3 regions of the Mesorhizobium sp. WSM3873 genome follow, and region 1 is predicted to be linked to each of the others. Evidence: riboswitches for the same ligand, from Rfam matches in the RefSeq annotation. Region 1 holds a riboswitch; each other region holds the start of a gene.
What was found. A riboswitch is a leader RNA that binds a small molecule or an ion and turns the genes downstream of it on or off. The one in region 1 is predicted to bind cobalamin.

Region 1 (7,046 bases):
AAGCCTCTGTTGCGCCTCGTCGAGCCCGGCGCCGGTCAGCGGCGGCGGCAGGTGACCGAGCGTGACGGCCGAGATGCGGCGCTTGGCCTGCGCCGCCTCGCCGGGATTGGAGACGATGAAAGGATAGATGACGGGCAGAGAGCCGGTGACGATCTCAGGGAAGCAGTTGTCGGAGAGCGCGACCGTCTTGCCGGGAAGCCATTCGAGCGTGCCATGCGCGCCGACATGGACGATGGCGTGGACGCCGAGCGACTTTTGCAGCCACAGGCCGAAGGCGATCAGTTCGTGGCGCGGGGGAAGGGTCGGGTCGTGGTAGTCGGCGCGGCGGTCTGCGGAGCGACCACGGTCGGGGGCCAGCGCCACGGTAACGTTGCCGAAGGTGGCGGCGCGGAAGGGGAAGCTTGCGGAAGGAGGCGCTTGAACACCCCCCTCTGTCCTGCCGGACATCTCCCCCTCAAGGGGGGAGATTGGCAGTTTCGCTGACGGCGCTTCTCCTCCAGCGTTGATGATTGGCGAAAGCATCGATGCAGGCGCAATCTCCCCCCTAGAGGGGGAGATGTCCGGCAGGACAGAGGGGGGCGCATTGACGTGAGCTTTGCCGTTGGCTCTTCCCCATGCTGCCTCAACCGTGTCGCGTGCACCTTCGGGAAGCGCTGCCGAAAAGGCGAGATATTCCTGTAAGGTGAGACCAAGTCCACCCACCTCCAACACATCCAGCAATCTGCGCGGCGATTGCGGAATCCCATCAACCGCATAGCCCTGTTCCTTGAGGTCGTGCAGCATGGCGAGCACGCTCGACGGCACATCCAGGCCGACAGCATAGCCGGTGCGTCCGGGCGCGCTTGGATAATCCGGAATCAGGATCGCCAGCTTGCGTTCCGCCCGCTGCGTCCGTTGAAGGCGGAGGAAGGCGGCGATGCGGGCGGCGACCTGCGCGACGCGATCCGCCTCGGGACGGTTGGCGAAGGCGCGGAAGGCCAGCGCCGGATCGGTGTCAATCTCGCCCTTGAAGGAGATCGCGCCGGCGAGGATACGGCCATCGAGCTCGGGCAGCACGACATGCATGGCAAGGTCGGCGGGCGCCAGGCCGCGCTGGTTTTTCTCCCAGACTTCGCGCCGCGTCGTGGCGACGATGACCTGGAACACGGGCACGCCGGCGCGGTCGAAGAGCGTTTCGGCACCCGGCTCGGCACCGGAGGCGAAGGCGGTTGCAGTGACGATGGCGGACGGGTTCAGCGAGGCGATGGCGGTTTCGACGAAAGCCAGCGATACCGGGTCCTTGAGGCTCGAAACGAAGATCGGCATTGGCGTCATGCCCTGCGAGCGAAAGGCATCTGCGAGTGCATCGATTGGGGCGACGTCGGCGGCGAGCAGCATCGAACGGTAGAAGAGGATGGGGATGACGGGGGCACCGACGCTGTCGATGTTGAGCTCCGTCACACCCCCCTCTGTCCGGCAGGACAGAGGGGGGTGTGACGGATCGCCGACGTTCAAGAAGACTGATTTCGCGACAACTCCGATTCCTGGTTGATAGTACCCCGCCTTCGGCACGCTCACCGGCTCGGCCACGGCCGTATCCGACCCGGCGAGCCTTGCCAGTCTTTGCACCAGCGCGCTCATGTTCGCCGGGCCGCCTTCGCGGAAATAGCCGAGCAGGGCGTCGAGTTCGGCGCGCGGCAGGGTCGAGCCTTCGATCAGCCGCAGATCCTCGTCGTGGCTTTCGCCCGGCAGCAGCGCCAGTTTGATATTTCGCTCGCGCGCAACCGCTGCGAGCTGGTCGCAGCCGTAGCGCCACCAGTCGTAGCCGCCGAGAATGCGGACCAGGACGACCCTGGCATGGCGCGCGACGCTGTCGATCCAGAGATCCACCGACATCGGGTGGCGGAGATCGCGAAGTGCTGCCAGCCGCATCGACGGCAGCCGCGCGGCGTCGGCCTTCCACGCAGCGGCGAGGCCGGCGAGATCGCTGTCGGTGAAGGACAGGGCCACGACATCCGCAGGCGTCTGCCTGAGGTCGATCGGCTCGGCGAGATCGTCGAGCGAGGCGGATGTCGTGGTGAGGATGTGCATCGCGGTTCGGTCTTGCCTCAGCCGGCGAGGATACGCTCGATCGCCGGGCGGTTCAGCCCTTTGAGGCCGATGACGACGAGCCGCGATCGGCGGTCGTCGTTCGACGTCCAGGCGCGGTCGTAATAGTGGTTGACGCGCGGGCCGACGGCCTGGAGCAGCAGCCGCATCGGCTTGCCACCCACCTCGACAAAGCCTTTGACGCGCAGAACGTTTTCCTGCTCGGCGGCGAGAGCGACGCGCTTTGCCAGCTCATCCGGACTGGCGATGGACGGGATATCGAGGACGAAGGAGTCGAAATCGTCATGCTCATGGTCGAGCTCGTCATCGTGATGGGTCTTGCGGTTCTCGATGTCGTCTTCGACGGCGAGGCCAAGACCGAGCAGCACCGACGGGTCGACCTTGCCCTGTGCGGTCGGTACGACCTTGACGGCGCGCGCCACGTGCTCGCCGATGACGGCGTTGGCGCGCTCCGAGCCGGCCGCGTCCATCAGATCGCTCTTCGACAGGATGATCAGGTCGGCGCAAGCGATCTGGTCCTCGAACACCTCTTCGACCGGATCATCGTGGTCGAGGGAATCGTCGGCGGCGCGCTGCGCCTGCAGGGCGTCCATATCGGCGGCGACGCCGCCGTCGGCCAGCGCCGGACCGTCGACCACGGCGATGACGCCATCGACCGTCACGCGGCTCTTCACCGTCGGCCACTGGAAGGCCTGGACGAGCGGCTTCGGCAAAGCGAGGCCGGAGGTTTCGATCAGGATGTGGTCGACTTTCGGCGTGCGCGACAGGATCTGGTCGAGCGCCGGCACGAAATCGTCGGCGACGGTGCAGCAGATGCAGCCATTGGCCAGTTCGACGATGTTTTCCTCCGGACAGGTGTCGACGCCGCAGCCTTTCAGGATCTCGCCGTCGATGCCGACATCGCCGAATTCGTTGACGATGATCGCCAGCCGCTTGCCCTTGGCGTTTTCGAGCAGGTTGCGGATCAGCGTGGTCTTGCCGGCGCCGAGAAAGCCGGTGACGACAGTGCAGGGAACACGGGAGAGGGATGCGGTCATGTCAGTCCTTCAGCAGGTCGAGGGGAGGGATGCGGGCAACCAGGCCGCGCTTGAGGGAATCGGGCCGGCCTCGCCAGGGGATGAGGCCGTCGGTCGAGGTGGCAAAGAGCTTTGCGCCGGTGACGAGGTCGGCGCCGCTGGTCGTTTCCAGGTCACCGAAGACATAGCTCCAGCAGCCGTCGCGCAGCAGCGCCGCGCTCAGGCGGCGTTTGCAATTGCCGAGACACTCGACGGTGCGGATGCGGATTTTCTCGTCCGGCGCGGCGCGGCGCGCGTCTTCGGCAAGGAGGGCGCCGGCGCGCGGATGCGCGTCCGAACCGGTCTCATCGCGGCAGGAGGAGCAGACGATGACGGTCACTTCCGATAGCGCGTCGCGGGGTTCGGACGAAATGTCCGCGGTACTAGCCGGAAAACTGACGTTGCGATCCAAAACCAGGCTCCTTGCCCGGAAAACCCGCCGAGCGATCGGATTCTCATGTCTCAGACGGCAGGTCTCCTGGCTCGCGGGTCGTCGCCTTGCGCCGCCTTCCCGGGAACATCCCAGTGGTTTTCGGCTGAGGCTCGTCGCTCACAGTTGCGGGGACAGCCGCGGATTTGGGTTTTCCCGCACCGCATTCCCTCGTGGCTCCTCCCCTTGCCGGGAGGAGACCGTCTGCGGCGGATTTAGGCTTAGAGGTGCTGGCATGTCAACGCGCGGCTACGACACCGAAATGTCGGCCAACGCCGGCCCAAGGTCGCCGGCCGGCGTAACCTCGATGGTTTCCAAGCCGAGCCATGCCTGCATCTGTTTCAACTCATCGAAGAGCTGTGCGGCTGTTTCGGCGGGAGCGCCGGCTTCGGCAAAAGCCGCATGAACGCGCAGCACGCCGGCCGGGCGGTCGGCTCTCAGATCGACCCGGGCAACGATGCGGTCGCCGAGCAGGAAAGGCAGCACGTAGTAGCCGTACTGGCGCTTCTCGGCCGGCGTGTAGATCTCGATGCGGTAGCGGAAGCCGAAGAGTTTTTCCGTCCGGATGCGTTCGAATACCACCGGATCGAAGGGCGCGAGCAGGGCGCGGGCCTCGATTCGGCGCGGAAAGCGGGCGTCCTTGTGGAGATAGGCGGGCTTGTCCCAGCCTTCGACCTTCACCGGCAGCAGTTCGCCCATCTCGACCAGTTCCTCGATCCTGGCTCTCGTATCGCCAGGCGCCAGGCGGAAATAGTCACGCAGATCGCCATAGGTTGCGATGCCATGGGCGCGGGCGGAAATGCGCAGCAATTGGCGATGCGCGTCCTCGACCGAGGGCACCGGCAGGTCGAGGATGGCCTGCGGCAGAACCCGCTCGGGCAGGTCGTAATAGCGCTCGAATCCTCGCCGGTAGGCGGTGGTGATGCGCCCGGCCCAGAACAGCCATTCGAAAGCGTGCTTGGCCTCGCTCCAGCCCCACCATCCGCCATTGCCCTTGTGGCCTTCGATGTCGGAGGCGGCGATCGGCCCGCGTTCCGCGACTTGCCCGTAGATCTCCTCGATCATCGCCTTGCGCTCGCGGCCCCATTTGGCGAGGCCGAGATACATTTCCTCGCCTTTCTCGGCCCGCTGCATGCGCCAGCGCATCAACGGATAGGTCTCGACGGGCAGGAAGGAAGCCTCATGGGCCCAGTATTCGAAGACGGTTCGCTTGCGGGTGACGGCCGCGTTGTCGAGCAGCGCAAGCGGGTAGGGGCCGAGGCGCGAATAGAGCGGCATATAGTGGGCGCGCACCACGGCGCTGACGGAATCGATCTGCAGCAGGCCAGTTCGGGAAAGCACGCGGGCGAGATGGCGACGATCGGGCGTGCCGGCAGGCCGCGCATCGGTGAAACCCTGCGCGCCGAGCGCAATGCGCCTTGCTGCGGCGAGCGAGATCTTTTCCTTCATCCCTACCGATCCTTTGCCGGGGTTTCCAGTCGGTGATTCCGGCCATGCTAGCAGGCAAATGGCGGGAGATATGTCAGGATAGAAAAGTGGAGTAAAACATGAAGGAAATCAAACAGGAGCGGATCGGACCAGTTTCTTCCGATATGGCGTCCAGGGCCGGATTTTGAACAAGGTTTGACTTGCGTCGCCGAAACCGCTGCGCTAACCCTCGCCGCGTCGCAGCATAGGCCACCTAAAACGGTTCAGCGGGTTAAACTGTCACGCTTCCGCCTTAGAGTCCGTTGCTGTAATCAAAGTGAACTGGCCGCCGAAGGAAAGTCGCCGCATGAGCGCACTCCTAAGTTCGTATCTGCCCATCGTGCTCTTCATCGCAGTGGCGATGGTCGTCGGCCTGGCGCTGATCGTTGCGCCGTTCCTGGTTGCCTACCGCAATCCCGATCCGGAAAAGCTTTCCGCCTATGAATGCGGGTTCAACTCATTCGACGACGCCCGCATGAAGTTCGACATCCGCTTCTACCTGGTGTCGATCCTGTTCATCATCTTCGATCTCGAGGTCGCCTTCCTGTTCCCGTGGGCGGTGTCCTTCTCCAAGCTCGGCATGCTCGGCTTCTGGTCGATGATGGTGTTCCTGGTGGTGCTGACCATCGGCTTTGCCTATGAATGGAAAAAAGGAGCGCTAGAATGGGATTGAACGACAGTTCAGGCACCCTCGTCGCGCCGAAGCCCAAGGGCATCATCGATCCCAACACCGGCAGGCCGGTGGGGGAGGACGATCCCTTCTTCCTCGAGATCAATAATGAGCTGGCCGACAAGGGCTTCCTTGTCACCTCGACCGAGGCGCTGATCACTTGGGCGCGCAGCGGCTCGCTGATGTTCATGACCTTCGGTCTCGCCTGCTGCGCGGTCGAGATGATCCACACCTCGATGCCGCGCTATGACTCAGAGAGGTTCGGCGTCGCGCCGCGCGCGTCTCCGCGCCAGTCCGATATCATGATCGTCGCGGGCACACTGACCAACAAGATGGCGCCGGCGCTGCGCAAGGTCTATGACCAGATGCCGGAGCCGCGCTACGTCATCTCGATGGGTTCGTGCGCCAATGGCGGCGGCTATTATCACTATTCCTATTCGGTGGTGCGCGGCTGCGACCGCATCGTGCCGGTCGACATCTATGTCCCCGGCTGCCCGCCGAGCGCCGAAGCGCTGCTCTACGGCATTCTCCTGTTGCAGAAGAAGATCCGCCGCACCGGCACGATCGAACGGTGAACCAATGGCCTTGGCGTTGCACGAACTCTCCACCTATCTCGGCGAGAAGCTCTCCGGCCGCATCGGCGAAACGGTGCTTGCTTATGGCGAACTGACGGTTTGCGTCGAGCCGGGCAACTTGACCGAGGTCGCGACCTTCCTGCGCGACGACCCGCGCTGCCAGTTCGTCTCGATCATCGACATTTGCGGCGCCGACTATCCGTCGCGTGCCAAGCGCTTCGACGTCGTCTACCACCTGTTGTCGCCGAAGCAGAACGTCCGCATCCGCCTCAAGGTCCAGGCCGACGAGGAGACGCTGGTGCCGTCGCTGACCGGCGTCTATCCCGGCGCCGACTGGTTCGAGCGCGAGACCTATGATCTCTACGGCGTGCTCTTCTCCGGCCATCCGGACCTGCGCCGCATCCTCACCGACTACGGCTTTGAAGGGCATCCGCTGCGCAAGGACTTCCCGCTGACCGGCTTCGTCGAGGTTCGCTACGACGACGAGGCCAAGCGAGTCATCTATGAGCCGGTGGAATTGAAGCAGGAATTTAGAAACTTTGACTTTTTGAGCCCATGGGAGGGAACGGATTACGTCCTTCCGGGCGATGAAAAGGCGAAGCCAAATTGAGGCGCCACAATGGCTGAAACCTCCGTCCGCAATTTTAACATTAACTTTGGGCCTCAACACCCTGCTGCGCACGGCGTTTTGCGTCTCGTGCTGGAGCTGGACGGCGAGGTGGTCGATCGCGTCGATCCGCATATCGGCCTGCTGCATCGCG
Region 2 (7,046 bases), on a different contig from region 1:
CATCGAACGTGCCCTTGGCTATCCGGACTGGCTGTTCAACGCCATCGGTCATCCGGTAACCTGGATCGGCAGGCTGATATCCTTTCTCGATCGCAGGCTCAACCGCGCCACCGATTCCGACGAATTGCGTCGCCGCCGCGGCGTCCAGGCGCTTCTGGTAATCCTGCTGGTGCCAGCGGCGATCGGCCTGACGCTGCATGTCTTGCTCTGGCTGATCTTTCCGTCCGGCCTGGTCATCGCGGCCATCCTCAGCTCCTCGCTTCTGTCGCAGAAGAGCCTCGCCGAGCATGTCGAGGATGTCGCCGATGCGCTGGAGACCGGCGGCCTCACGCTCGGCCGCATCGCCGTTTCGCGCATCGTCGGCCGCGATCCGGACAAGCTCGACAGGGCGGGCGTTGCCCGCGCCGCGATCGAAAGCCTGGCCGAGAATTTCTCCGACGGGATCGTCGCGCCCGCCATATGGACCGGTGTCGGTGGTTTGGCCGGGGGTGCTGCCTACAAGGCCGCCAACACTGCTGATTCGATGATCGGCCACCGCACACCGAAATACGAGGCCTTCGGCCGAGCGGCCGCTCGCTTCGACGACCTGGTCAACCTGCCGGCATCGCGGCTCACCGGCCTGCTGATTGTGCTGGCGGCCTTCATCGTCAAGGGCGCCGACCCCCGCAACGCCTGGCAGGTCATGCGGCGTGACGCGAAGAAGCACCGTTCGCCCAATGCCGGCTGGCCGGAAGCCGCCATGGCCGGCGCGCTGGGGCTCGCCCTGGCCGGACCGCGCAGTTATGGCGGCGAAGTCGTCGAGGATGCCTTCATGGGCGAAGGCGGCAGGCGCGAGGCCGAAAGCACCGACATAAGGCAGGCGCTGGAACTCTATCGCGTCGCCGACGGGCTGCTGATCGGCCTGTTCGCGATTCTGTCGGCGACGGTGATCTACCTGACCATTTTGATCGGCGGCTAAGGCGCCTCAGAATTCAATCCCCTGCTGCGCCTTCACGCCGGCCGCGAAATGGTGCTTGGTCAGCCCCATCTCGGTGACGAGATCGGCGGCCTCCACAAGCAACGGCTTGGCATTGCGGCCGGTGACGACGACATGCAAGCCCTCGCGACGCGCCTTCAGCGCCGCGACCACCTTTTCCAGCTCGAGATAGTCGTAGCGCAGAGCGATGTTGAGCTCGTCGAGGACCACGAGGCTGATTGACGGGTCGGCAATCAGCTCGAGCGCCCTCGCCCAGGCAGCCTCGGCGGCGGCAATGTCGCGCTTCAGGTCCTGCGTCTCCCAGGTGAAGCCCTCGCCCATCGCGTGCCAGACGACGCGATCGCCAAAGGCGGCGAAGGCATCCTTCTCGCCCGTGTGCCATTTGCCTTTGATGAACTGGACGACGCCGACGCGCTTGCCGTAGCCGAGCATCCTCAGCGCCAGGCCGAACGCAGCCGTGGTCTTGCCCTTGCCCGGCCCCGTATTGACGATCAGCAGTCCCTTCTCGATCGTCTTGCCGGCCACCTCGGCATCCTGCACCGCCTTGCGCTTGGCCATCTTGGCTCGATGGCGTTCGGCATCCTTGTCGTCGATGATCGTGTCTTTGATCTCGCCCATGTCACTTCACCTTGAGCGGCAGCCCCGCCACCATCATCAGCACGCTGTCGGCGACAGCCGCGACCTGCTGGTTGAGCCGCCCGGCGGCGTCGCGGAACCGGCGCGCCAGCGCATTGTCCGGCACGATGCCGAGCCCGACTTCGTTAGAGACCACAAACCACGGTCCGCGCGGCTGCGAAAGCACATCCGAGAGCCGCCGGCACTCGGCCTCGATATCGTGGTCCGCCAGCATATGATTGCTCAGCCACAATGTCAGGCAATCGATAAGCACCGGCTGGTGATCGGGCAAGGCGTCGAGCGCGCGGACCAGGTCGAGCGGCGCATCGACGGTGACCCAGCCTTTGCCGCGGCGCGAGCGATGCAGCGCGATGCGCTCGCGCATCTCCTCGTCATAGGCCTGCGCGGTGGCGATATAGGCCCAAGGCGACGGGCTTGCCGCCACCAGGCACTCGGCATGCGCGCTCTTGCCGGAGCGCGCACCGCCGATGATGAAGGTCAGATGGCCGTCCGCGCGATCAGGCAAAGCTGTCGCGCAGGCTGGTCGATGTACCGGTGAAGCGCCCGCGCACCACACCGACGGCCGCACCGAGCACCAGCCAGAAGACCAGATCGGTGAGGGTCACCGCCACCACGAACTGATGGTGCAGCCCCTCGGGAATCGCCGTCTCGAAGCTGACGGGCTGCGGCGCGCCGACTACGTGCGGAGCGACGATCAGCACGACCGCCAGAATTGCCAAGGGCAGCGACTTGCGAAAGGCGATCAATCCAAGGCCGACCGCGGTTGCGGCCACCGTCGAAATCCACCAGATCTGGCGTGGCAGAAGTTCCGCCGCCGGCATGGCCGGCAGTTCCGGCGGCAGGCCGAGGCCGGGCGCGATCGTGAAAACCGCAAAACCGGCAAGGCCCCAGAACACGCCCTGGCGCCAGCTGCCGATGCCACCGGCGAATTCCGACACCGCGACCAGGATCAGTGCGAAGCCGATGCCGGTGACGATGTTTGCGACAACGTTGAAGGCGAAGCGCTCGAAGCCGTCGGCCGGAGCCCAGCCCTCGTCCTCGGTCGGAGCCGCCGCTTCCGTCGACGCAGGAGCGGCGCTGCTCATCGCATTGCCCGCCGGTTCGGCCGAGCTCATGGCAGTGCCAGTTCCAGTGTTGGCGGCATGGTCGTGGTGATGACCGCCGCCCGCCTTTTCATAGACTTCCGCTTTGAGGATCAGCGGCACGGTCGCATAGGCCTGCATGCAGGCAAGCGCGATGCCCGCCACGAGCCCTGCGATCGCCGCGACGAACACGACGTTGCGAAACAGATTCATGATATCGGGCCTTCGTCAGTGGCAGGGAAAAGCCATCGAGTGACGATAGTCGTGGGCAGCGTTGTGGACCGCATCGATGTGCGAGAAGCCGACAAAACCGACGACGAAAATGCCGAGCAGCGCGGCGAGAGCCAGCTGCATGATGCGCGACTGCGAGGAGACGGAGGCGCCGAGGGCGACGGAAGCGGTATTCATGTCTTGTCCTTTCGCCCTCCACCCGAGGGCATCGAAGTCAACTTTCCTGTCGCCGGCAGGTCTCCTGGCTCGCGGATTCGCACCCTTCCCCACCTTCCCGAGGACAAACCTCAGTGGTCTATGGAGAGGACTACCGCACACAGTTGCGGGGGCAGCCACGGCTTAGGGCAAAGACTCCACCCTCACCGCATTCCCTCTTGGCTCCAAAAACGGAACCGACGACGCCATCGACTATAGGCAGAATCGTCGCGACCGGCAAACCAAATTCCGTCACGCCGCAGCGTGATTGCGGCACCGGTTTCGGACTAAGATCCGGCGATCCGCTCGGCGACGAGCTGCTGCAATCGCCACAAATGGCGGTCGTGAATACCGCGCTGTTCGAGGTTCTTCACGGTGTTGTAGAGATAGTCGGCGCCTGAACCCCAGTGGCCGCACGAGGTCGCCAGCCTGTCGACCACCTCGTCTTCGTTGAGTGGGCCGGCATAGGTCGTGCCTTTGCGATTGATAACGAAGGCAAGCGCTCTCAACGGTCCCTTGTCGGTTGCGAGTTGCAGCAGGCGAGGTCGGTAGCTGGTCGGCTTCAGCGTCATCTCGCGGCGAAAAAGCCTGTCCAAGGCCTGCCGGCGGTCACCACCGTTCAGGCGGAAAGCAACGCCCTTGCATTGGCCGCCACGATCCAGCGCCATCATCAGGCCGGGGCTTTGCTTGGTGCCGCGCCAGCGCGTCATCTTCATGCAGAAGGAGCGATGCCAGCCGCGTGCCACGGCGACGCGCTCCTCGACATGCTCAATCTCGGGCTTCCAGATCAGCGAGCCGTAGCCGAACAGCCAGAGAGGCTCGGTTGCAGGTAGCTCGGCCTCGAATGCATCCAGCATGGCTTCATAGTCGCTGTCCACGAGATGCTCGGCATCCGGGTCGGGCCCCGGGTCATCGACCGCGCGAAAACAGCGGGCGACCAGTTCCACGGTCAGCGACATCGTTCTTGCAGGCATGCTTGCAATCCTGGGCAGCCGGCGGAACCGCAGGCGATTACGAAGTGACCTTAAGGGCAGCACCCGGAAGCGACAATGGCCGCGCAATTGACAACGGTCCTGCCCGGGTGTCGGCTGTCATCAGCCAAGGGGAGCCGCTCATGCAGCCAAATCCTAGCGAACACAGCCGCTACAATGGCCTCACCAGCCTCGAGCCGACATTGCCTGCAAGCGCCTATCGGGAAGCCGACGCTTACCGGCTCGATCTCGAAGCGATCTGGTATCGGAGCTGGCTCATGGTTTGCCGCGAAGCCGATCTCGCGGAACCTCTTGCCTTTCGAACCGCGCGTATCGGCTCGCAGGAGGTCGTCGTGCTGCGCGACGAGACCGGGAGCTTGCGCGCCTTCCACAACACCTGCCGGCATCGCGGCTCGCAGCTCTGCCAGGAAAGCGAAGGGCGGCTGAAGGCAAGGCTGCTCACCTGCCCCTACCACGCCTGGACCTATTCGCTGCGCGGCGATCTCGTCCGTATCCCATCGAAATCGCTGCCCGAAGGCTTCAACAAGGACAATTATCCGCTCTACCGGGTGGCGCTGTCAGTGTGGCGCGGCCTCGTCTTCATCAATCTCGCAGAGGATCCGATGGCTCGGCGGAAGCCTCCTTCGACTCCGCCTCCCGCGATCTTTCGAATTGGCCGCTGGAGACGCTCGTCCCCGGGCACCGGCTCACCAAGGTGATGAACTGCAACTGGAAAATCTTCTGGGAGAACTTCAACGAATGCCTGCATTGCCCTGGCGTCCATAAGGACCTGTCGCGGCTGGTGCCGATCTATGGCCGCGGCCTGATGGCGAGGCATGACGATCCGGAATGGGCGCGCTATGCGGATAATGATGCGCCGGAGTTTTCCGGCGGCCTGCGCGCCGGCGCCGAGACCTGGTCGCGCGACGGACGCGTCCATGGACCGGTCTTTGCTGGGCTGACGCCGGCCGAGCGAGCCGCCGGCCAGACCTACGCTACCTCGCTGCCCTCGATGTTCGTCGTCGGCCATGTCGACTATGTCCGCACGGTGCGTCTCGCCCCGCTAGGGCCGGAGCAGACGGAACTCACCGCCGAATGGCTGTTCGCGCCCGATGCCCTGGCACAAACCGATATCGACAACATCGTCGCCTTCGGCGCGCAGGTGCTGGAGGAGGACGCCGCGATCTGCGAGATCAACCAGAAGGGCCTGCACTCGATCCGCCACCAGGCCGGCGTGCTGATGCCCGAGGAGTACGATTTGCGCCGCTTCCACGAGTGGGTGCGTGGGCGCCATGCGGCGTTGCAGCCGATCAAAACGACTTCGGCAGATAGCGCCAGGTGAAGAATCCACAGAAGGCGGCCAACAGGCCGAGCGTGACGAACACCGAGCCAAGACCGAAGAAGGTCAGCACCACCGAATAGACCAGCGGCGGCGTCAGCTCGGAAAAATCGAGATAGGTTCGGTAGACAGCCGCCATCTGCGCTCGTTCATAGGAACGCACCGAGCGCATGAAGGCGGTCGAGCCCAGCGCGTCGAGCGCGATGGTGAACAAGGCGCCGCCGAGCAGGAAGGCGGCGGTGAGCAGCGGCGCGGCGGCGCCGACGCCGCCGGCCAAGAAAAGCATCGCCGCCATGGCGAAATAGGCGAAAGCCATGGTCCGACGGCCGCCGAAGCGCTTTCCCGCCCTGCCCCAGAAGATCGCCATGAACAGAAGCGCATTGCCGGCCGAAACCAGCAGCCCGCCGGCAAGCTTGCCCTCGCCCGTGATCACCATGAACAGCGGGCCATAGACGAAGAAGGTCGTCCAGAAACACGAGCGCCCGAAGGCGATCAGCCACGCGAGGCGCAACCGCGGCTGCGCGACGAAGCGGCCGATATTGGCGAGCGGGTTGATCGGACGGCTCTTGCCGGGACGGATCGAAGGGTTGTCGCCCAGCCGATAGGTCCAGAACAACGCCAGCAGCGCCAGCGCGAAAGCCACGACCGCGCCGTGCGCGGCATAAATCCCGAAGCGCGTATAGAGGAAAATGCCGAGCGTCGGCCCGCCGGTCCAGGCGAACATCGACCAAGCCATGCGCAGCGATTCCGCCTGCATGAAGTCGGTCTTGCGGATGTGGTCCATGATGTAGAGGTTAAGTGTGATGGACAGCGCGCTCGCCCCCATGACGCGGCACAGCATCCCGGCGAGTTGTCCCGGCAGCGTGTGGGTGACGAAGAACACCGAGCCGATCGCCAGCATCAGGCAGCCGGCCGTGTAGATCCAGCGCCGCGCGAAGCGGCGGATCAGCATCGGCATGAACAGCGTCACCGACAGCCCGAGCAGCGACACGATGGTGTAGAGGATCGAGACGATCTGCTCATTGTGCAGGATCTCGTAGGCCTGAATCGGGATGACGCTGGAGATGGTGGCGCGAGCAAAGGATTCGACCGCATAGAGCGAAGCGAAGGTGCGCGCATCGGCGGGCCTGAGAGCCGGAAGCCAGATCGGATGGCGCACATGGGTGGACATCGGCCCTCCGAAAAGTGAATCGCTCGCCAAATCTGGCCGGACCAGTAGCGGACCGGTAGCAGGAAACCGACTCCGAGAGGCCGAAAAGCGAAGCCGGCCAAAGGCTTTCCGCCGCTGGCCTAAAGCGGCTTGCCATGCCGCCGGAATGGCAACAGCCGATCCACCCTCTGTTGTTCGCCCGAACCGTGATAGTCGTTTGGCACGACTGAATCGGATTGCGAGATCAATGACCCTTCAGACGACCGGCGTCGCCGTTCAAGACGCGCCGAAACACGGCCGCATCGTCGCCATCGACGTCCTGCGCGGCATCGCGCTGATCGCGATGGCGAGCTATCATTTCACCTGGGATCTCGAAAACTTCGGCTACACCTCGCCGGGCCTCACCGCCTTCGGTTGGTGGAAGCTCTACGCCCGCTGCATCGCCTCGACTTTTCTGTTCCTGGTC
Region 3 (7,046 bases), on a different contig from region 1:
TTCATTCGTGAATATCCCTGGTCGGAAAGCCCGCTCGGGCCGATCGAGACATGGACGCTCAGCCTGAGGACGACGGTCGACCTGATGCTCGCGGCCGAAGCCCAGATCGTGCTTTTCTGCGGGCCGGAGTTTGTCGCGCTCTACAATGACGCCTACGCGCCGACCATCGGCGACAAGCATCCGCGCGCGCTCGGCCGTCCCGCCGAGGAAAACTGGTCCGAACTCTGGACCGACCTCGAGCCGCTGCTGCGCGGAGTTCTCGAAACCGGCGAAACCTTCTCGGCCAGGGACCGGCCTTTCTATATCGAACGATCCGGCCTGGTCGGCAAGACGGTCTATTTCGACATCTCCTATTCCGCGGTGCGGGCGCAGGACGGCACGGTTGAAGCCGTGCTCTGCATCGTTTCGGAGACCACGGCCCGGGTGCTGGCGGCAGCAAAGGTGCGCGAAAGCGAGCAGCGGTTTCGCGCGCTGGTCAATGCCAGCTCCGACGTGGTTTACCGGATGAGCCCGGACTGGCAGGAAATGCATGAGCTGGACGGCCGCGGCTTCCTGTCGAGCGCCCAGGGGCCGGCGATCCGCTGGCGCGACGAATACCTGTTCCCGGAAGACCAGGCGAGCATCCAGGCGGCGATCGAGCGCGCCATCATGGAGCGCGGCGTGTTCGAGCTCGAGCACAGGGTGCGGCGCGCCGACGGGTCCGCCGGCTGGACCACCTCACGGGCAATCCCGATCGTCGATGACACCGGCAGCATCCTGGAATGGTTCGGCATGGCCGCCGACATCACCGAGAAACGGGCGAGCGAACAGCAGATCCAACTCTTGATGCGCGAGGTGAACCACCGCGTCAAAAACCAGTACGCGGTGATCCTTTCCATGATCCGCGAGACGAGCAAGCGCGCGACCGACCCGCGCGCGTTCGAACACCAGATCCGCGAACGCATCATGGCGCTGTCGCGCTCGCACGACCTTTTGGTGCTGAACGACTGGCGCGGCGCGGGCATGGCCGACCTTGTGCGCGAACATCTGCGGCCGTTCGGACACGAAGAGCGCATCTCGCCATCCGGGCCGGACGTGACGCTGCGGCTGAACGCGGTGCAGAACATCGGCATGGCGCTGCATGAGCTGGGCACCAACGCGACGAAATACGGCGCCCTGGCCGGCGACGCCGGAACCGTGCGAATGGACTGGCGGGTAGCCCCGGCCCCCGAAGGCAGCGACTTCGAGCTGGTCTGGGAGGAACATTTTTCCGAACCTGCCGCGGCCGCGGATGCCAAGCCGCACAAAGGCTTCGGCAGCGTCGTTCTCCAACGCGTCGTCCCCACCAGCCTCTCCGGCAGCGCCTCCATGGAACGGCTGCCCGGCCTCGTTCGCTGGACGCTCTCGGCGCCGCTCCCCAACGTGGTTGTCGCCCGCGGGGCGGAGCTGGACGGCGATGAGCAGATCGGCGGGCTGACGTGACGCCGGTTTCATCCTGGGAGACCGAACAGGGCGGCTCGCCGCCACGTCGGAAGCTCGCTGGCGCCGCCGAGCCCTCGCCGTAGCGCCGTACGCCGAATGGCTTGCGCTGCTCCCATTTTTGCTTTCCCCTTCCCCACTTTTTTAGAACAGAAAAGCGCCAGCTTTTCTGTTCTGGACTCTGGATATTTGGACTCTGGATTCTGGCTTATGGATTATGGGGCTTATCCCAGGCCTTAACCCCTGGCTTATCCAAGCGCAGAATTCCATCAAACTTCCAAAGGCTTGGGCTACGGGTCCTCAGCATGCCTTTGAAGCGCGTGCGCACGGGCCGGCGATCTCCTGTTGCTGTCTGGCCAACAGTGAACAAAATGGGAACAAAAATGTCAAGCCGGGCACCGCTGACAGAGCTGGCGATCGTCGCCTTTGCCGTCATCGGCTTCCTGTTGCCGAGGCGCTTTAAGGAGGCAGGCTGGCAGCCGCCGGGATCTGATGGCAGAGAGATGCGGCTGGCCTGCTGCAGCCAGCCGCGGCCGGCGGCTTATGAATTCTTTGCTGCGGATCCGATCTCCACATCGTCCAGCCCCTTGGCCTTGTAGACGACGTAGGAGATCGCCCAGGCGGCGATGAAGATGCCGATAATGGCGAAGCCCAGATTGTTGAAATTGTCGTTGAGCGTGCCGACGCCGTTCCAGAAGCCGCCCGACAGACCGAGCTTGTCACCGATCAGGCCGAGCGCCTCGATGCCGCCGATCAGCACTGCGACAAGGACCGACACCAGGGTGATCGTCATGTTGTAGTACAGTTTGCGGATCGGCTTGACGAAGGCCCACTCATAGGCGCCGAGCATCATCACACCATCGGTCGTGTCGACCAGTGACATGCCGGCCGCGAAAAGCACCGGGAAGACCAGAATGGCTTCGAACGGCACGCCCTTGGCCGCTTGTGCCGCGGACACGCCGAACATGGCGACTTCGGTCGCGGTGTCGAAACCAAGGCCGAAGAGGAAACCAAGTGGGAACATGTGCCAGCTGCGCGACACCAGCCGGAACATCGGGCGGAAGACGCGGGCCAGGAAGCCGCGATTGTTGAGCAGCAGGTCCAGATCCTCCTCGACAAACGCCCCACCGGCCCGCACCCGCCGATAGCTTCTGTAGATCGAGAAGAAGATGACGATGTTCATCGCCGCGATGGCGAGCAGGAAGAGTGCGGAAACGCCGGTACTGATCGTGCCGCCAATCTCCTGAAGGCTTTGGAAACGGCCGAGCAGGGACGTTGCCGCCGCGATAGCCGCAGCGACGATGACGACGATCGTCGAATGGCCGAGTGCGAAAAAGAAACCGACGGAGACCGGCCGTTTGCCGTTCTGCATCAGCTTGCGCGTGACATTGTCGATGGCCGCTATGTGGTCGGCATCGACGGCATGGCGCAAGCCGAGGCCATAAATGACGAGAGCGACGCCAAGCAATGTCGGCTTGTCCTGGAAGGCGACGAAAGCCCACAGCCACGCCCCGACGTTGAGAATGGCGAGCGCGCCGTAGATTGTTATCAGTCTGGCCTTCAGGTCGGGCGCGCTTTTGTTCAGCATTTTCGATAGTTGGATCAGCATGGTTCTGCCTTTGACGTTGCCTGTCATCGCAGGGAACTCGCCCCGCCGTCCGGCCAGGCGCGCACACCGGATCACCCCGTCCGATGTTCTGCTTTGACGTCCATGATGGCAGGTCTCCTGGCTCGCGGATTGCCGCCGCTTTCGCCTTCCCGGCCCATGCAGCCAGTGGCATCGTGAAAACGGCATGCCGCTTACAGTTGCGGGGGCAGCCACGGCTTTGGATTTCTCCGCACCGCGTTCCCTTTTGATCCCCGAAGGGAACCATCAGCGCGAATTCGCCACACCGCGGTTGGCCAGTCAATCGACAACTCCGACGGCCAGAGGCCCCTCACGCCATCGTGACGAAAGGATTGCGGCAGGCGCTGCGAGGCGGGATGACGCTATCGTTGGCCCGATTGACCACAAGTAGGCCAAGCGGAAGGTTTCTACACCATTACATCGCGCTAATGTAAGGCTATCGTTATGCATCTTCCTGGCAAGAGGCGGCGGAAAGAAGATAGTGCTGTGTGAAGAACAAGCTGCGGCCTTTTTCTTAGTCACCCAAGCAAAAGAGAACATTTCCATTCCACAGCTGTGGATGGCCGCCTACTGCGCGCTCGCATAGCCAGCAAATATGTGCTCTACTCGCCGAACCTTGGGAGGCGGGACACAATGTATCGGGCTGTTGCTTTAATTGCCGCGCTGGCTCTAGCTGGCTGCGCAACTACATCAGAGATGCCGCTGGCTCCAAACGTAGTACGGTTGGATACTCACGCTAGCGGAGCTCTTTTCACTGGGTCTGCCGGCGCGATCACAATGAAGAAGGCGGCTGAGGCAACTCTGTCTCGCGGCTATACGCACTTTCGGTTTGAGCAAGCTTCAACTGCCTCCGGCTCCAGGTTTGTCGGTATGTCCAGCAATACGTTCGGTAGCGCAAATGCAACGGTAATGGGCAGCACGGCTTACGGTACTTACAGTGGAACAACCATTAGCACGCCCATGTATGCTCCGACGGCTGATATCGGTGTCACGGTCATAATGTTTCATGCCAATGAACCAGGCGCGCAAGGCGCTTTTGATGCCGCCGAAGTTCTGAAAAAAGGCGGGAGGGTGTGATGTGGGGCGAAGGAGGGCACCGCCCATTGAGTGCCTTCCAAGCCCCCAGCGTCGGCTCGGTATTCACCTCCAGCCTCTTCCGCTTGGTCCTCCTCGCCAAGCACCTCGCCCTTCACCCAGCGGCCGCCGATCCAGATTGGGTCGATCAGGTGGTCGCGCTAGGGTCTGGTGGTAGTGGGATGATGAGGATGCTCAGGCCGCCGGTAGTTTAGCATCAGAGGCGCATCAGAGGGGTGATCTGGCGAGACGAGGAAAGCGCGAGATGCATCGCTGCCATTCAAATTGGATCCTCATCGTTGACTAAGCTTTCAAGTAATCCCAACTATAAGATGGGCTTTGTTCTAAAGCGTTGAACGAACTATGTTCGCCAAATTTGAACGCAAAGCAGTACTCAATGTCCTCGGCGGCTTTCTTGCCGGATATGGGTTCACGGCTTTTGTCTGCTTCTTTGTCCTGATTCAAGTTTGGGAATCAGCCGCCCCTCATTTTCCCGATCCCGCGACAGGGTTAATCTACCGACACAATGAGCATGGCTGGGTCACCTACTTCTCAGCTTTTCAGGCGACCAGTTGTTGGCTCCTCTTTTTGACGTCGATTCCAATAGCGTTGGTCGGTGGTCATATCAGGCCCAAGCGCAACTGGAATGTTGTTGCAAGCAGGTTTGGCATCAGGTCCACCTATGAAGCAGACGACCCGCGTCGCGTTGGCCGATGGGGGTTTCTTGCAGGGGTATGTTTTGCTCCCGTCGTAATCGTCGTAGCAGCGCCGCCGCTGGTTCGTTGGCTGAATGGGATTGGGTTCGTCGCCAACTTCTGACGCCACTTTGCCACGAAAGGGCTGTCTAGATTATTTCCGTCATTGTTGGCCGATTACCCTGATTGAGGGCTCGACCTCCCCTCACACCCCCAGCGTCGGCTCGGTATTCACCTCCAGCGCCTCTTCCGCCTCGTCTTCTTCGCCAAGCACGTCGCCCTTCACCGGCAGCGCCCGGCCGATCCACATCGGGTCGATAAGGTGGTCGCGCTTGGGGTTGGTGGTGTTGGGATGGATGAGGATGCTTAGGCCGCCGTGGTTCAGCATCAGCCAAGGAACCAGCGTGGCAAAGATCTCGGTGGCGAAGGAGACCTGGTACATGGCTTGCTGGTGCGGGCCGACCGGCTCGTCGCGCCAATTGCCCAGGCGCACGCGGAAACGCTCTGCGATGCGCTGGCGCAGCCATTCGGCATGCTGCCGCTCGGCCTGCCCGCCGTAGTAGATATGGGCGTGATAGCTGGCGATCTCGGCGATCGGCCTGACTTCGTTCATCGCAATGCTCCCCTTCGATGATTTTTTGCGCCCGGCGGAACTCTAGCCGAAGCGCGGGCGCCTTGTCTGCAGCCGGCTGAGATCCGGACTGCGGTCGGCAGGGTTGTCGGATATGGCGCTCCCCCGCTCCGTCTCGGCTGCGCCGAGCCACCTCTCCCTTCCACCTTGTGGGGGCGAGGAATTGCCAAACCGCCGAGGTTGCAACCGGCAGGAAGGATGGCAACGGCCGTTGTGCCTTTGGCCTAAATCACCGCGGTGACCGCGCCCTTCGCATTTAGGCGGCAGCCGACTTTCGCCTGCCTCACTTCGATGCCGCCTCGCCTGTCATAGTCTATGCGCACCTCGATCGGCGCGTTGAGCCCGCTTCGGCGTTGACGCAAGGGGCCGGCGCTGACCGTGTAAACACGCACGGCGCCGAGGGGCTTGGCGGCCGCCGTGATCGCGGCGCGACAGGCGCGCACCACGGCGGCCGGCGTGCCCCGTATCGCCTTCGGAGGTGACAGCGGCGCGATGCGATAGCCTTTGGTGACCCGCCGGAGGTCGCCGCCGGCGGATCTGGAGGGCCTCAGCACTGGAGGCAGCACAATGGTCTGCGTCGCGCTCTTGGCCAAAGCAGGGGCTGTCGGCACCGCGGCCGGGTTCTGCGCAGAGGCAGCCGATCCGCTGACGGCGGAAGGATCGTCGCCCGCGGCGGCGCCGCCCACGCTTGTCGACACGCCTGTGCTGGTGCTGCCCAGATTGCCGCCGGCATTGACGCCGAGCGATCCGCCGCCAGTCGATGCGCCGACGTTTGCGCCGCCGACACCGTCGGCACTGGCGCCCACGCCCGCCGACACGCCTTGCGAACCGGCGCCCAATCCGGCGCCCACGCCGATGCCGCCGACCTTGCCGCCGACGCCGACGTCAAGCGCCGAGGCAGGCCCGATCGGGATGGCGATCGCCAGCGCGGCTGCTAGGTATTTTTTCATGGCCAGACCTTTGTTCCAAGGCCAACCTTGTGTGGCTCCTCATCGAGCGTCCGCTCGACAGCGGTCTGCGAAGCCTTCGTCGCGCGAATGCGTGCCGAGCGATGGCGACTTCTCGCCCTGCCAGGCATCGGCCTCGGCGGTGACCGGCGCGGCTGGAGGCCGCTCGAAAGACGAATGATAGAAAAGCGGTCTCGGCAACGCCAAGCACTGAAAAAGGCTTAGGACTTCTCCTTTCAACTTAGCTGTCGACAGCAGGGCAAGTTTGAGCTCGCCTACGCGCTGCTAACGGGCAACTTTCAAATTAGTTTCAACTAAAATGCAACAGAACAAGGACACCACCGTGCCAGCGCCGATTGCTGATGCCGACGCCGGGCTCTCGTCGGAGTGGCCCCGTCTCGCTTCGCCGGGCCAATTCTCCCCCACCTCCTGGCGTGCGCCGGCCTGGAGGCTTGAGAGTCGCCCAGGGCGGCAAGGCGCCCGCGCTACCGGCTCGAAGCCGCAACGCTCATCGCGCTGGCCGACAAGGACGCGGTGCTGGTCGGCCAGGCCGACCTGTTGCGATCGATGGTCGAGGGTGCGGCCGGCGATGCGATCCTGGCCAACAAGCGCGA

Region 2: it holds a riboswitch for cobalamin, as region 1 does, so the genes downstream of both, A9K71_RS19710 (CbtB domain-containing protein) here and A9K71_RS18285 (DUF1636 family protein) in region 1, are expected to answer to the same signal.
Region 3: it holds a riboswitch for cobalamin, as region 1 does, so the genes downstream of both, A9K71_RS15430 (HoxN/HupN/NixA family nickel/cobalt transporter) here and A9K71_RS18285 (DUF1636 family protein) in region 1, are expected to answer to the same signal.

The regions. Positions count from the first base shown of each region.
Region 1 is NZ_LYTM01000027.1:26,471-33,516, forward strand. It holds gene cobN (cobaltochelatase subunit CobN) at 1-2,070, opposite strand, end outside; gene cobW (cobalamin biosynthesis protein CobW) at 2,088-3,125, opposite strand; gene A9K71_RS18285 (DUF1636 family protein) at 3,127-3,555, opposite strand; cobalamin riboswitch at 3,594-3,793, opposite strand; gene A9K71_RS18290 (winged helix-turn-helix domain-containing protein) at 3,823-5,022, opposite strand; gene A9K71_RS18295 (NADH-quinone oxidoreductase subunit A) at 5,348-5,713, shown strand; gene A9K71_RS18300 (NADH-quinone oxidoreductase subunit B) at 5,704-6,285, shown strand; gene A9K71_RS18305 (NADH-quinone oxidoreductase subunit C) at 6,290-6,895, shown strand; gene A9K71_RS18310 (NADH-quinone oxidoreductase subunit D) at 6,905-7,046, shown strand, end outside.
Region 2 is NZ_LYTM01000034.1:1,941-8,986, reverse strand. It holds gene cbiB (adenosylcobinamide-phosphate synthase CbiB) at 1-958, shown strand, start outside; gene cobO (cob(I)yrinic acid a,c-diamide adenosyltransferase) at 965-1,594, opposite strand; gene cobU (bifunctional adenosylcobinamide kinase/adenosylcobinamide-phosphate guanylyltransferase) at 1,596-2,117, opposite strand; gene A9K71_RS19715 (CbtA family protein) at 2,110-2,907, opposite strand; gene A9K71_RS19710 (CbtB domain-containing protein) at 2,923-3,102, opposite strand; cobalamin riboswitch at 3,139-3,337, opposite strand; gene A9K71_RS19705 (gamma-glutamylcyclotransferase) at 3,408-4,094, opposite strand; gene A9K71_RS32685 (aromatic ring-hydroxylating dioxygenase subunit alpha) at 4,235-4,810, shown strand; gene A9K71_RS32680 (SRPBCC family protein) at 4,810-5,433, shown strand; gene A9K71_RS19695 (MFS transporter) at 5,402-6,601, opposite strand; gene A9K71_RS19690 (DUF1624 domain-containing protein) at 6,828-7,046, shown strand, end outside.
Region 3 is NZ_LYTM01000021.1:26,857-33,902, reverse strand. It holds gene A9K71_RS15435 (HWE histidine kinase domain-containing protein) at 1-1,461, shown strand, start outside; gene A9K71_RS15430 (HoxN/HupN/NixA family nickel/cobalt transporter) at 2,000-3,067, opposite strand; cobalamin riboswitch at 3,157-3,348, opposite strand; gene A9K71_RS15425 (hypothetical protein) at 3,863-4,162, shown strand; gene A9K71_RS31550 (hypothetical protein) at 4,523-4,978, shown strand; gene A9K71_RS15415 (DOPA 4,5-dioxygenase family protein) at 5,060-5,467, opposite strand; gene A9K71_RS15410 (hypothetical protein) at 5,710-6,435, opposite strand; gene A9K71_RS31545 (hypothetical protein) at 6,967-7,046, shown strand, end outside.